One region of the Parafilimonas sp. genome, then DNA from elsewhere that is predicted to be linked to it. Evidence: riboswitches for the same ligand, from Rfam matches in the RefSeq annotation. Region 1 holds a riboswitch; the other holds the start of a gene.
The links. A riboswitch is a leader RNA that binds a small molecule or an ion and turns the genes downstream of it on or off. The one in region 1 is predicted to bind fluoride.
Positions count from the first base shown of each region.

Region 2: it holds a riboswitch for fluoride, as region 1 does, so the genes downstream of both, crcB (fluoride efflux transporter CrcB) here and ACTHN6_RS18410 (chloride channel protein) in region 1, are expected to answer to the same signal.

Region 1 is NZ_JBQCIT010000051.1:95,779-103,736, reverse strand. Features, by position in the region: gene ACTHN6_RS18430 (voltage-gated chloride channel family protein) at 1-1,139, shown strand, start outside; gene ACTHN6_RS18425 (DUF190 domain-containing protein) at 1,133-1,501, shown strand; gene crcB (fluoride efflux transporter CrcB) at 1,509-1,877, shown strand; gene ACTHN6_RS18415 (universal stress protein) at 1,893-2,339, shown strand; fluoride riboswitch at 2,352-2,419, shown strand; gene ACTHN6_RS18410 (chloride channel protein) at 2,449-3,864, shown strand; gene ACTHN6_RS18405 (hypothetical protein) at 3,867-4,049, shown strand; gene eno (phosphopyruvate hydratase) at 4,097-5,380, shown strand; gene ACTHN6_RS18395 (inorganic diphosphatase) at 5,388-5,939, shown strand; gene ACTHN6_RS18390 (phosphatase PAP2 family protein) at 6,041-6,526, shown strand; gene ACTHN6_RS18385 (metallophosphoesterase family protein) at 6,561-7,337, shown strand; gene ACTHN6_RS18380 (metallophosphoesterase family protein) at 7,385-7,958, shown strand, end outside.
Region 2 is NZ_JBQCIT010000049.1:2,295-10,252, reverse strand. Features, by position in the region: gene ACTHN6_RS17485 (NAD(P)-dependent alcohol dehydrogenase) at 1-575, shown strand, start outside; gene cphA (cyanophycin synthetase) at 729-3,350, opposite strand; fluoride riboswitch at 3,603-3,665, shown strand; gene crcB (fluoride efflux transporter CrcB) at 3,684-4,064, shown strand; gene ACTHN6_RS17470 (DUF190 domain-containing protein) at 4,067-4,432, shown strand; gene ACTHN6_RS17465 (peptide chain release factor 3) at 4,434-6,026, opposite strand; gene tsaD (tRNA (adenosine(37)-N6)-threonylcarbamoyltransferase complex transferase subunit TsaD) at 6,156-7,322, opposite strand.

The DNA.
Region 1 (7,958 bases):
TTTCAGGCAAAAATGCCGAAGGCGGCAATAATCTCATTATGGATGAGATACATGATCCGGGCGGCGGCGTACCGTTCAGGATGGCTCCTTTGGTATTGCTTACCACCGTTATTACACACCTGTTCGGCGGCTCTGCTGGCAGGGAGGGCACGGCAGTTCAGATTGGTGGTAGTTTAGCCCAGTTTTTTGCTAAAAGGCTCAAACTCTCGCAGGAAGATGTAAAAACACTGCTGATGACGGGTATTGCCGCAGGATTTGGCGCGGTGTTCGGGACACCCATTACAGGCGCTATTTTTGCCTTAGAAGTGCTGGCGCTGGGCAGGATCAAGCACGATGCCCTGATGCCCTGTTTTATTGCCAGTGTGCTGGCAGACATTGTTTGTTCCGCCTGGGGTATTCATCATACCCATTATCAAATCAATTTCACAGACAAGGGTATCATTTTCTTCCGTTATTTCCATTTTGACTTCCTGTTATTAATCAAGGCAATAATAGCCGGTGTTGCGTTTGGTCTGGCAGGATATATGTTTGCCGAACTCTCTCATACCATCAAAAATTACAGTAACAGGTGGATTAAAATAAAGTGGCTTATTCCGGCAGCAGGCGGACTTGCCATTATAGTATTTACTTACTTGTTGGGAACACAGGATTACCTTAGCCTCGGTGTAAAAAATCCTGATCCGAACGCCGTTTCTATTACTACCTGCTTTACTCCGGGTGGCGCTACTTATTATAGCTGGCTATGGAAATTGCTGTTTACCGCTATTACGCTTGGAACAGGCTTTAAGGGTGGCGAAGTAACGCCGTTATTTTTTATTGGTGCTGCATTGGGAAATACCATTGCTACATTAACCGGCGCACCAGTTGACCTGATGGCAGGACTTGGATTTATAGCGGTGTTTGCGGGAGCTACCAACACCCCTATTGCCTGCACCATAATGGGCGTAGAACTATTCGGTGCAGACAATGCGCTCTATTATGCGGTAGCTTGTTTTACCGCTTACTATTTCAGCGGGCATTCAGGCATTTACCACGCTCAGAGAATCGGCGTTTCCAAAGTAACCAAATTGAATCATCATACTAATGAAACCTTACATGAGGTAAGACAAAAACGTATCAAAAACAGAAAATTATGGTAAAGAAAGTCAAACACCATTCGTTAGGCAAGCTGGAGATTTACATAGCACCGGCGCATAAGGTACAGCACGGTACAAGAAGCCTGTTCCGTAAACTGTTTCCAAAATCCACCTACATGCACTTGATCCAGGATGCAAGAAAAGAAGGTATCATCAACGCTGCTGCGCACAGCACCCATACCAGTTTTACCACTGATGGGAAAGTAATTACTTTTAGCGTGGAAGGCGATAATTCAAAATTGGCAATGTGCGTGGAACTGGTGGACAAAAGGGAAAAGCTGGAAGCATTTTTCCTGAAGCACCAGGATTTACTACGTGAAAAAGTAGTGATCTTTAAAGAGGTTGAATTTTGGGATGTCGAATAAATGGAACATGAAAGCAATACTAATGATATGGCTCGGCGGAGGTATCGGTAGCGTATTCCGGTATCTGGTGCAGCTTGGAGTAAGTAAACTGGTCAACATTACTTTTCCGGCAGGTACTTTCCTGGTCAATATTACCGGTTGCTTTGTTATTGGGCTATTATACGGCTTCGCTAATAAATATGCTACGTTAACTCTGGAATGGAGGATGTTTCTTATAACGGGCTTATGCGGCGGATATACAACTTTCTCCAGCTTTTCGTATGAAGGTATCAGCTTGTTCAGGCAGGGCAATTATACCTACTTTATTCTGTACATACTGCTAAGTGTAATTGCAGGATTATTCGCTACGATGGGAGGAATTACTATTGTTAAATAAATTAATAGCAAAGTTATGGAAGCACACTATAAAAAAATACTGATAGCCATTGATAATAGCGCCCATTCAATGAAAGCAGCAAAGGCAGGTTTTGCGTTGGCACATGCTTTGAGGGCTACCATTGGATTATTGTATGTGGTAGATAAATCAAAAGAGGTGATTAATGCAGACTTAGGCATTACACCCCAGCAAAGCGGAACTGTTTTATTAAACGAAGCAGAGAAAACAATCGAGCAATTTATTCGTTTATATAATGGGGTTGACCGTATAGAGCGTTTTACACCGGAGGGGTTTCCGGAACAGGAAATCATCAACATTTCTAAAGAATGGGAGGCAGACCTGATTGTTATGGGAACCCACGGACGTACAGCCATAGGAAAAATATTGACCGGCTCAGTTGCAGAATACGTTATTCGTCACTCGACTATTCCGGTATTAATAACACCTCCAAGAATGGAATAAATTGTTATCTTTGTAAAGACTGGTGATGGTGTCCACCAAATCAACCGCCTTGTAAGAAGGACGATGACGCCTACAGGATAGATTAAGTAATTAATTTAATTCAGTAGGCATGAAATTATCTCAGCAGTACGCAGGCAACTTGTCTGTCATTAAAAAAGTCTTTTGGTGGTCACTTCTGACACTACCTTCTGCATTTATTATCGGCAATGTTGTTGCCCTGTTCCTATGGTCAATTGACAAAGTAACCGCAGTCCGATTATCTCATCCGCAAATTATATGGTTTCTCCCGGTCGCCGGTATAGTCATATACTTTATCATCAGGGCATTCCGTGAAACCAGCAGCAATATTGTTTTCCAAAACATTCATGCTAAGAGCAACGGCATAACAGAAAAATCCTCGCTGCCTATTTTCTTAACTACAATTATCACTCACTTATTTGGTGGCTCTGCAGGGCGTGAAGGTGCTACCTTTCAAATAGGTGCAAGCCTTAGCCGCCTTTCTGCAAAGCTGTTCAAACTAAGCGAACCACAATTTAAAGTGGTTTGTACTTCGGGTATTGCGGCTGCATTCGGGGCTGTTTTTGGTGTGCCCATAGCCGGTGCTTTCTTTGCACTCGAAATAGTGCGTGAAGGCACTTTCCCTTACAATGCCCTTATTCCCTGCATTGTAGCCAGTATCGTCGGTACACTGACCTGTAATTATTGGGGAGTTCATTTAACGCAGTTTCAATACATTTTTGCTTCCCAAAGCCATCCGATGTTCGATGGCAAATTCACTCCCGACCTTTTATTATTGGCAAAGGCAGGAGCAGTCGGTGTAATAATGGGACTATTGTGTTGCTTGTTCTACCTCGTATTGCAATACCTGAAGCAAGGGATAGATAAATCAGTGTTACCTAAATGGGTAATTCCGTTCATCGGCGGGATACTCCTCGTCGCACTGTATTTCGTATTTGGCACACAGGAATATTTAGGGCTTGGTGCAACCGGTTTAGGTCAAAATACAGTAAGTATTGCATCGGCGTTTAATGCAGGCGGAGCAGATACCTGGAGCTGGCTAATCAAACTTCTTTTTGTTGTAATAACATTGAGTTTTGGCTTCAGAGGCGGTGAGATCACACCCCTTCTTTTTATTGGCGCTACGCTGGGCAGTGTCTTAGCTGTCCTTTTTAATGCTCCTGTTCCATTGTTTGCCGCTTTAGGCTTTATTACCATGTTAGGCGGTTCTGCCAATACTCCTTTTGCCGCTACGATCCTCGGCATGGAACTGTTCGGAGCGGAATATACTTCTTATTACGCATTTGCCTGTTTCATTGCCTATTTCCTTAGTCCTACAAGGAAAAAGATTGAATTGCTGCAAGCGCCTACTGTGCCAAAACTCTTTGATGCTGATTACTTAAAAGAATGGTCATTGGACAGGAAATTAGAAAACGAAAGACTTGAAAAGAAGAAAGACGAAGATGAGCCAAGTTATCTTGAAGGAGAAGGAAACGGAAGAAATAACGCTGATTTTGAAATGTTATGAAGATGGCAATAGACAATATATCGCAGGAAGAAATGGAGCAAATGAAGCAGTGGTTGCAGGAACAAGCGCTGCTTGCAAATGTTACAGCCCAGGATTATATGGGATTGATCCTGTATAAGCTGTTTGAATTTGAGCAACGGCTCAAAAAAATAGAATATAACCAGCAAACACATTGGGTAAACTGATTTTAAAATACACTATGGTCTTAGTCCGTAAGAAATAAAAATTAATTATGAAGATTACAAAAATTCATGCAAGAGAGGTACTCGATTCAAGAGGCAATCCTACAGTAGAAGCTGAGGTAGAATTGGATAATAAATTTAGAGGTCGCGGTATTTCGCCCTCCGGTGCAAGTACGGGAGGAAAAGAAGCAGTAGAGTTACGTGATGGAGATAAGAAGCGTTACAATGGCAAAGGGGTTTCCGTTGTGGTTAATAACGTCAATCTCGTTATCAGCAAAGCCCTTATCGGCAAAAGCCTTACCCATCAGCAGGAAATAGATAAGCTGATGATTGACCTGGACGGAACCTCAAACAAATCCCGGCTGGGTGCAAATGGCATACTGGCTGTTTCTATTGCCTATGCCAATGCTGCCGCTGCATTTAAGCAAATTCCATTATACCGGCAGTTTAGTAATGAAAATTCCTACACGCTGCCAGTACCCTGCATGAACGTAATCAATGGGGGCAGACATGCTGACAACAACGTAGATTTTCAAGAGTTCATGATTGCGCCTCATCATGCGCCTTCATTTAAAGAAGCTATACGCATGGGCGAAGAAACTTTCCATGCGCTCAAAGATATTCTGAAAACGAAAGGCTACTATACGGGTGTAGGCGATGAAGGTGGATTTGCGCCCAATCTTAAATCAAATGTGGAAGCAGTAGAGATTATCCTCGAAGCTATCCACAAAGCAGGATATAAAGCGGGAAAGGATATTTCCCTGTGCATTGACCCAGCCAGCAGCGAATTATGGCAGAATGGTCAGTACGTGTTTTTTAAAGACACCAGTAAAAAACACATGACAACTGCCGAAATGATTGATTTGTGGGAAAGCTGGCTGGGTCAATACCCAATTGTACTGTTGGAAGATGGCTTAGGAGAAGATGATTGGGAAGGATGGCAGCAACTGACACAAAGGCTCGGAAGTAAAACTGAGCTTGTTGGTGATGATATTTTCTGCACCAACCCTGTTATCCTTGAAAAAGGCATTCAGCAGAAAATAGGTAATTCGGTGCTTATAAAGCTAAACCAGATAGGAACTGTCACCGAAACATTCCAGACAATTGAATTGGCTAAACAGAACAACTATAACTGTTTTATATCGCACCGTAGCGGAGAAACAGAAGATACCACTATTGCAGATTTAACCGTCGCTTCAGGCGCAGGGCATTTGAAAACAGGAAGTGGTTGCCGGGGTGAACGGATTGCCAAATTCAACAGGCTTTTGCGTATAGAAGAAGAATTAGGTAACAAGGCAGTATTTGCAGGCATTAAAACATTTAAAAACCAGTAGTAGCAGTATGCAACAATATCAGCAAGTCATACATCCCTGGCATATCAGCATCGGCAATAATGCACCGGAAGTTGTCAAAGCGGTTATTGAAATTCCGAAAGACAGCCGCATGAAATACGAACTGGATAAAGAATCGGGCTTATTAAAATTAGACCGGGTTATCTATTCTTCCATGCACTATCCCATGAATTATGGGCTGGTTCCTCAAACCTATTTTGACGATGGAGATCCGCTGGATATACTGGTCATGTGTTCTTATGAAATTGTTCCGCTCTGTGTTTTAGATGTTCGGGTAATAGGAATCATGCACATGGAAGATGAGCATGGCATTGACGACAAGATATTATCCGTAGCGGCACATGATCCGGCTTACGAACATATTCACGATCTGCAAGACCTCCCTCAGCATCACATGGATGAACTGAAAAACTTTTTTGAAGGCTATAAAGCACTGGAACATAAAACGGTCAGGGTAGGCAATATGTATGGTAAGGAGCAGGCGTATGAGTGTATTCAAAGAAGTATAAAACAATACAAAGAAAAATTTAAAATCAGTTAAGCATATTAAAAGAACGTGATTTCATTATGTCGCCGTATGAAAGAGATTGTCAAATATTAGAATGGACAAACACAAATCGCATAAAAGTATTCGACAACCTGTTGGTTGGAATAACGGACACAGCTTATATGGTGGCTTTATTGATTGGTTTATTGGTTTTAATAAGCGGATTTATGAAGAAAGACACTCTATTACGACGAAAGGGCTGGGAGGTGCTTGGCGCTCTGCTTGCAAACTCTGTTATCGTAAACGTGCTGAAATACACGATAAACAGGGAGCGCCCCTTTGTGCAGGATAAGCTGATTGAAAAACTTTCTACCGGCGGAAGCCCGTCTTTCCCTTCGGGTCATACTGCCGATGCTTTTGTAGTCGCCACATCCATGTCTTTGCTCTTCTATCCTAAGTGGCAGCTATTAGTTCCAATATGGATTTGGGCAATAGCAATAGGATATTCCAGAATAGTATTGGGTGTTCATTATCCCAGTGATGTATTGGGTTCTATGGTCATTGGTAGTATGATAGCCGTAGTTATACATTTTCTCATTAAAAAACGGAAAGCAGATAAAGTCACGATATTGATAGAGTGAAAAATAAAGGACATCACCTTTTAAAGACAACAGTATGAAACTTGCTATTATAAGCGATATACATGCCAATCTGCCTGCGTTGGAAGAGGTATTGAATGGAATAGATTCACAAAAAGTGAATACCATTTATTGCTTGGGTGACCTGGTGAACCAAAACGTATGGAACAACGAAGTAGTTGAGCTAATTCGTAAAAGAAAAATATCTACCATAAAGGGCAATCATGATGCAGGTATAGGAGAAGGAAAACATTTTTTCCCATTTTCATACACATCTACTGAGGCAAAGCAATGGGGCAAAGAAGCAATTGAATATACACTTTCTCATATAACTGAAGATAATCGAAACTTTCTTTCGGCACTTCCTATGCGTCTTCGCCTGAAGATTACAGGTAAAGATGGAACTTCCTTTACGATGGTGTTAACACATGGCACTCCTAAAGGTATTAATGAGAGGATGTACCATTTTTCACCTAAAAAAGATTTTGCGGAATTATTGAAGCTGGCAGACGCAGACATGCTTATTATGGGTAACACCCATGCTCCGTACCATCACATCATTCCGGTTGAAGAGAATGGGAATGTTATTAAGAGGCATGTGCTAAATCCCGGCTCTATTGGTAAGCCTAAAGACGGAGATTGGCGACCCAGTTATGTACTATTAACTATTGATTCAAACAAGTCCTTACTGACAGACCCTGAAGCGGTTCAGGTGGACTTTTACAGGATTAAATACGATTTAGGCAAAGCAGTAAAAGCGATTAAAAATAGTGGTTTACCTGTTTATTATGGAGGATGCCTTATAACGGGATAAACATAAATACAACACAAGGAAATGTATAATAGTAAAAATATCAATGTATGAAACTTGCATTTATCAGCGATATACATGCCAATCTACCGGCTCTTACAGCAGCTTTGAAAGATATTGAACAGCAGCAGCCAGACGATATTTATTGTTTGGGCGACCTGGTGAATTTTGCCGGTTGGGATAACGAAGTAATTGACCTTATCCGCAAGCTCGATATTACCTGCATTCAGGGCAACCATGATGAAGGCATTGGCTACCACCGTCATGATTTCCCTTTTTCATATAGCAACGAAGCGCAAAAGCATTTCGGGCATTTATCCATTCAACGGGTGAATAAAATCATTTCCGAAGAGCATCGCCGCTATTTGTCTGAACTGCCTTTTATGCTGCAATTGGAGTTTCGTTTTCCTTTTCATCATGTAAGGCTGGCAATGGTACATGGAAGCGTATCTACCAACAACGAATATGTACAAAAGGATACACCTGATGAATACCTGCTGGAAATGATGGACAGCATCAACGCAGATATTTTACTGATGGGGCATACGCACATATCCTATCACAAGGCGATATTCTGCGAAGAAGAAAACAGGAAAATTTATCGCCACGTTATCAATGTCGGTT
Region 2 (7,958 bases), on a different contig from region 1:
TGCTTTGTGCGGGCATTACCACTTATTCCCCGCTTCGTCACTGGAAGGTAGGCGAGGGGCAAAAAGTTGGTATTCTCGGCCTTGGCGGCCTTGGGCACATGGGCGTAAAACTGGCTGCATCTTTTGGCGCAGAAGTAACCATGCTCAGCCATTCGCCGTCAAAAGAAGCGGATGCAAAAAAACTCGGTGCACATAATTTTGTACTTACCAAAGATGAAAGCCAGGTAAAGAAAATGACTGGCTATTTCGATTTTATTCTTGATACGGTTTCTGCTGAACATGATTATAATATGTATCTCAGCATGCTGAAAACAAGCGGCACCATGGTTTGTGTGGGCGCGCCTCCAGCACCTGCTAAAATCCCGGCATTCAATCTTATTATGGGCAGAAAAAGTATTGGCGGTTCATTGATTGGCGGCCTTCCGGAAACACAGGAAATGCTGGATTATTGTGCTTCGAAGAATATAGTGTCTGATGTGGAAGTGATCGACATAAAATATATCAATGAAGCGTATGAACGTATGCTGAAAGGTGATGTAAAATACAGGTTTGTTATTGATATGGCAACGTTGTAAAACAATGCTGTATCAAAAAATACTTCTATAAAATTTATTAAGAATTATCGCCACAGGTGAACAGATAAAATCTGTGCATCTGTGGCTTATTTTTTAAAACTATTTATTTGAACAACCTCCTGTAAACAAATAACTGAAACAATTTTTCAAAGTTTATTCCGCATCTTCTTTCGCTTTTAAGCCTTTAATAAAATCAAGCGCTTCCGATACCACGTCGCACATGATGGTGATTAAAGAACCAGGCTTTGCATTGTTGTAGGCATGCAGTATAGCATCCTGTTCATTATAAATTATCTCGAAAGGAATTTCTTTTGTTTTCGCTTCATTAATGCCCTCAACCAATAAATTCACAATTTCTTCTGCAGTACGGCCACGTAAATTTTTATCGCAGCGGATAATGATCTCATCAAAATATTTTGCTGATAAGCTGCCCAGTTCGCGAATATCTTCATCCCTTCTGTCGCCCGTTCCACTTATAATGCCCACTTTGGGCGAGCCATCCATCTTGCTCACAAAATTACCAAGCAACTCCAGCCCGGCAGGGTTATGTGCAAAATCCACAAGGAACTTGCATTTCTTAAACTCAAACATATTCAGCCTGCCCGGCGTTAGCGCAGGCGAAGGCACAAACGTGGTTAAGCCTGTTCGTATATCTTCAATAGAAATATCCCTGAACATATAAGCTGCCAGCACGGCAGGCAATGTGTTCATAATATTATGAATGGCTTTGCCATCAAAGGTTATAGGAATATCGTTCACTTTCATTACGCGTATTTTCCAGGTGCCTTTCAAGATGGTGATATAACCATTTTCATATACGGCGCCAAATCCGCCTTCCGCGCAATGTTTTTTTATACGCGGGTTATTTTCATCCATGCTGAAGAAAGCAACATTGCAATCGAGGTTATCTTTCATTTTATAAACAAGGTCATCGTCTGCATTCAATATGGCAAAGCCGCCTTTTCGTACAGTTTCGGGTACTACGCTTTTTACCCGCGCCATCTGTTCCAGTGTATTAATGCCGGCAAGCCCCATGTGATCTGCTGTAACATTGGTAACAATAGCAACATCGCATTTGTCAAAAGCCAAACCCGATTTTAATAAACCGCCCCTGGCGCTTTCCAGCACGGCGAAATCTACCGTAGGATCACTTAATACAAACCTGGCGCTGACAGGGCCGGTACAATCGCCTTTCATCATTAGCTGGTTCTGAATATAAACACCATCGCTTGTTGTATAACCCACTTTTTTACCTGCGGCTTTACAAATATGTGCGGTTAACCTCGTGGTGGTGGTTTTACCATTCGTGCCTGTAATGGCTATGATTGGAATGCGGCCTGTGGCCCCTTTGGGAAACAGCATATCAATCACAGGTTCCGCTGCATTTCTTGCAATGCCTTCCGATGGCTCAACATGCATGCGAAAACCCGGCGCAGCATTCACTTCAAGGATAGCGCCACCATTTTCCGTAACAGGCCTTTTAAGATCAGGCGCCATTATATCAATGCCGCAAATATCAAGGCCGATGATACGGGCAATACGTTCGGCCATAAAAATATTTACCGGATGTACTTCATCCGTAACATCGGTTGATGTGCCGCCTGTTGAAAGATTGGCGGTTGGCTTTAATAATACCAGTTCTTTTTTTGACGGGATTGTTTCTAATGTATAGCCTTTTTCATCCAGCATTTTTTGCGTGAACTGATCGATGGTTATTTGCGTTAAAACTTTTTCATGGCCATAACCGCGGCGGGGGTCTTTATTGGTTTCATCAATCAGCCATTGAATCGTATGCTCGCCATCGCCTATAACGCTTGCCGGCGTTCTTAATGCAGCGCATATAAATTTATAGTTGATGACCAGCACACGGAAATCAAAGCCGGTAATAAACTTTTCAACAATAACGCTGCGGCTGTATTGTTTGGCTGCTTCAAATGCTTTCAGCGCCTGTTCATAAGTTGTGATGTTAGTGGTATTGCCTTTGCCATGATTGCCATCAATAGGCTTTATTACCAACGGGTAACCATACCGTTCCACCGCATCTTTTAAACCTTCTTCACTACGTATAACCGTACCTTTTGGCACAGGTATTTGTGCTGCATCGAGTAAATTTTTCGTTTCTTCTTTATCACCTGCAATATCCACTGCGATGGTGGATGTGGTGCTTGCAATGGTTGCCCTTATGCGTTTTTGATGTACACCATAACCTAACTGCACGAGGCTTTGTTTATTCAGCCGTATAAAAGGAATATCGCGCTTTACAGCTTCTTCAACAATGCTGCCGGTTGAAGGGCCCAGCCTTGTATCTTCCCTTATTTCACGCAGCCGCTGAATATCCTCATCAAGGTTATACGGTTGTGCATCAATCAATGCTTCTGCAATGCGCACAGCAGCTTTTGCCGTATAAACCCCGGCATCTTCTTCCATATAATCAAACACAACAAAGTATTCACCTTCTTTGCCTGTGCCGCGTGTGCGGCCAAAGCCGCAATCCATGCCGGCCAGCGTTTGCAGCTCCAATGCAATGTGTTCAATCACATGGCCCATCCACGTACCGTCCTTTACGCGGATAAAAAACCCGCCGGGTTTACCCTCGCTGCAACGGTGTTCATACAGGCTTGGCATAAGCGTTTGCAAACGCTCAGGGAAACCATCAATTGTATTGGTTGGGCGTTGCTCCATTTCTTCAAGGTCAAGCGTCATTTGAATGAGCTTTGGACGGCGTATGCTCCAGTAATTCGGGCCCCTTAAAATTTTTATTTCGCGTATTTTCATTCGTATAGTTTTATTATTTCAATTGCCGGGCAACATGCTTTTTGGTGTTTTCATGATGCAATAAAAGCATCTCATAAGCTTTGCTTATTTTTTATTTATGTGTGATGAGCTGTTGTATTCCTATAAAGCACGGTTGCGTTGCACGCTGCAGCAGTTGATAGTTTAATCAGCAGCGGTTGCGGTTTAACCTGTTTGCAATATAACTTATTATACAACTAAAAGTTTTAAATGCGTTTCTGTATTCAACTATATATTTGCACCGGCGATGGGGTTCGCCATTAACCGCCGTAAAAAGCTGATGACTCCTGTTCGTAGTTTAATAATTTTGTTGCTATGTTCAGGAATTTATTGTTTATAGGAATAGGTGGTTTTATAGGCGGTATCTGCAGGTATTTACTTCAGCAATATGTGCAAAATAATTATCCTTCTTCTATTCCGCTTGGCACATTAATCGTAAATATTATTGGTTGTTTTGTCATTGGCCTTGTGTATGCGTTATCCGATAAGGGCAACCTGCTTTCACCGGAAATGCGGCTTTTTCTCGCTACCGGTATTTGCGGCGGGTTTACAACATTTTCTTCCTTTGCTTACGAAAACGTAAGTATGGCGCTCGACGGCGAATTCCTTTATGCTTTATTGTATGTATCACTTAGTGTGATCATTGGGTTTGGCGCTGTTCATGCCGGTATTTTATTCATTAAATTAATATTCTGATTATGGAACCGGGGCACGATTCAAAGCTGCTGCGCCTGTTTATTGGCGAAGCAGATAAACTTGGCCACCAGCCATTGTATGAAGCCATTTTATTTGAAGCAAAAAAGCAGCAGGTTGCAGGCTGCACTGTTTTGCGTGGTATTATGTCTTTTGGCGCTTCTTCATTGGTGCATACTGCCAAGCTTATAGAAATATCGCAGGACCTTCCTATTGTTATAGAAATAATAGATGTTGAAGATAAAATAAATGCATTTGCAGAAACGGCAGGGCAAATGCTTGAGCAAACAGGTTGCGGAGGTTTAATGACAATTGAAAAAGCCAGTGTGCTTTATTATAAACCCCGTGTACAAAGAAAGAAGGATAAATAAGTTATGCTGATTTATGTATCTCGCTTGTAAAATGAAATACAATATCAGGGTTGTTTGTAATCTCTGTATTTAAAAACCATTCACTCTGGGCAAGGTAAACTGGGTTGCCATCTTTATCTTCCGCGCTGTTTTGCTGTTTAAAACGAAGAAATTCATCCAGCTTTTTCTGGTTATTGCTCGTAAGCCAGCAAGCCTTGTAAAACGGTAAAACCCTAAACTCGCAGGCTGCGCCGTACTCATTCAATAAGCGGTACTGAATTACCTCAAACTGCAGTTCGCCCACACAACCAATAATTTTTTTATTGCCGCCAAACTGTGTGAACAACTGGGCCACACCTTCATCTGTTAACTGCGTTATGCCTTTTTCCAATTGCTTTGTTTTCATCGGGTCTTTATTCACGAGTTCTTTAAAAATTTCCGGTGAAAAAGAAGGTATGCCGGTAAAATAAAAATCTTCGCCTTCGGTAAGCGTATCGCCTATTTTAAAATTGCCGGTATCGAACAAACCAATTACATCGCCGGGATAAGCGTCTTCAATAATATCCTTGCTGCGTGCCATAAAAGAATAAGGATTGCTGAAACGGAAATCCTTATCTAACCGCACATGATGATAATATTTGTTGCGTTCAAACTTACCGCTGCACACACGCATAAAAGCAATCCTGTCCCTGTGTCTTGGATCGAGATTGGCGTGAATTTTAAAAATAAAACCACTGAGCTTTGGCTCATCCACTTTTACAATGCGCTTACTCGTTTCGCGGTCTAATGGTTCCGGTGCAACTTTTATAAATGTATCAAGCAATTCCTTTACCCCAAAATTGTTGATGGCACTGCCAAAGAAAACCGGCGCCACGCTGCCTGATAAATAATCTTCCGTATTCAATTTGCCATATACGCCATCTATGAGTTCCACATCTTCACGCAGTATGTTAGCATCATTGTTGCCAACTTTATCGTTCAGAAAATCATCATTTAAGTCTTCAATTACAATACTATCATCTTCTGTGGCTTTTGTATTAGCCGTAAACAGCAGCAGGCTTTTGGCATCAAGGTTATATACGCCTTTAAAATCTTTACCGCTGTTGATGGGCCAGGTCATCGGATGCAATTGTATCTTCAGTTCTTTTTCAATTTCCTCCAGGAGGTCAAAACGGTTTTTACCATCGCGGTCCATCTTATTAATAAAAACAATCACCGGCGTTTTGCGCATGCGGCAAACTTCCATCAGGCGGCGGGTTTGTTCTTCCACGCCATTCACACTGTCAACCACCAGCACTACACTGTCAACGGCTGTTAATGTACGGTAGGTATCTTCCGCAAAATCTTTGTGGCCGGGTGTATCTAAAAGATTAATGAGAAAATCTTTATACTCAAACGTCATTACACTGGTAGCCACCGAAATACCACGCTGCCTTTCAATTTCCATAAAATCACTCGTGGCATGCTTTTTAATTTTATTGCTTTTTACAGCGCCCGCTGTTTGAATAGCGCCGCCAAACAACAAGAACTTTTCGGTTAATGTGGTTTTACCGGCATCGGGATGCGATATAATAGCAAATGTTCTCCTGCGGCTTATTTCTTTCTCGTTGCTCATTTGTGCTGTTTGCGAATCTTTTTGGGGCGCAAATGTAGTATTTTGTTACAAGGGAAAAGATAGGCGGTTTGTTGTTTAACAGTTAACACAGATCGCGGTGCTGTTAATTATGGCTTCATCCGCAAGTTCTTACCATTCGGCCCTTGCCGTAGGGCTTATACTCAATCCGGCAAAATCGCCGGCGAGATATTTATAATAAGCCGTGATGGCAATCATAGCGGCGTTATCGGTACAATATTCAAAAGCAGGAATAAAAGTTTGCCAGTTATATTTTATACCATATTCTTTAAGTGCAATGCGCAGGCCGCTGTTAGCACTAACGCCGCCGGCAATACAGACCTGTTTTATGCCGGTTTGTTCCGTTGCCTTCTTCAGTTTTTTCATTAAAATATGGATGATGGTATATTGAACGGAAGCGCAGAGATCGTACAGGTTTTCTTCAATAAAAGCGGGATTATTTTTTACTTCTTTTTGCAGTGAATACAGTACGGAGGTTTTTAACCCGCTGAAAGAAAAATTCAAACCCGGAATTTGCGGCTCTGCAAATTTGAAGGCTTTGGCATTGCCCTGTTTGGCATATTTATCAATGAGCGGGCCGCCGGGATAAGGCAAGCCAAGCATTTTGGCTGATTTATCAAAAGCTTCACCTGCAGCGTCATCAATGGTTTCCCCAATTATTTCAAGCTGCAAAGGTGAATGCGCCAGCACAATCTGTGTGTGCCCGCCGCTGACAGTTAAACACAAAAAGGGGAATGCAGGCCTGGGCTCTGCAATAAGATTGGCCAATACATGCGCCTGCATGTGGTGCACGGCAATTAGCGGTTTATCCAGCGCCAGCGATAACGATTTTGCAAACTGTGCGCCTACCAGCAGACTGCCGATTAACCCCGGCGCCTGCGTAAAAGCAATGGCATCAATAGCCGACAGTTGATAATTGGCAGCAGACAGGGCAGCATCAATAACGGGCACAATGTTTTGTATATGTGCCCTGCTGGCAAGTTCGGGCACAACGCCGCCATATTGTTCATGCACGGCCTGGGTGGCAATTATATTAGATAAAATCTTTCCGTCAACACAAACGGATGCCGACGTTTCATCGCAGGAAGATTCAATGGCCAGGATAGCGGTTTTGCTTTTTTCCAATGAACCATTGCCGGAAACTTTTTCTTCTGGGTGAATGCTGTTGTTCACCCCGCAAAAATAAGCCAATGACGGATGTGATAAAACAGTGGGGCCGAAAAGGTTCTGTTTGGAAATATAGGCCGGTACACTAATACTTGATGCAAACTTTAGCAAGGGCCGCGGTGTGAACAGGAAACAGGTATGGCTTTAATGCTCAAGAAAAGTTACAAATTTTAATACAGGGATGAAGTGAAGAAACACAAACATCGGGCGAGCATTTCACCAACCATACTGCCAAGCCGATGTTAGCAGTTCGTTGTTTTTTTCGTAATTGTCAGTCATCATTTCTTTTCAGGCTTTTGTCAAGAAATCTTTCAATCATTGGAACTGCAAAGTCACTTTCTTTAAAGTCAGGTGTTATGTCAGGAGTTTATTGGTAGAAGCCACATGGGTAGCTGTAAGAACCGATATGGCTTTACAAACTTATTATCGTAAACATTCTGCGAAGGAGCCTAATAAAGCCATCATTAAAGTAGCGCATAAGCAGGATGCGGGCCGTTATAATAAGCGGTGTTCCTTATCAGACAGTATTGGTGAAATAATTTTTAATCATTATTTAAGCTCAGTCAAAAAGCATTCATGGAACAGACTGCAAAACATGAGGGGCAGCGTTTATTATATAACGACTGCAATCGCAAAGCAGGCAGCTGTTCTTTTTAAACTAAGACCTGATGCAGGTAGCGTTTATTTTATTGTTGAACGACTACAAATAGGAAGCGGAGCTGAATAATTAAAACAATGAACCACTTT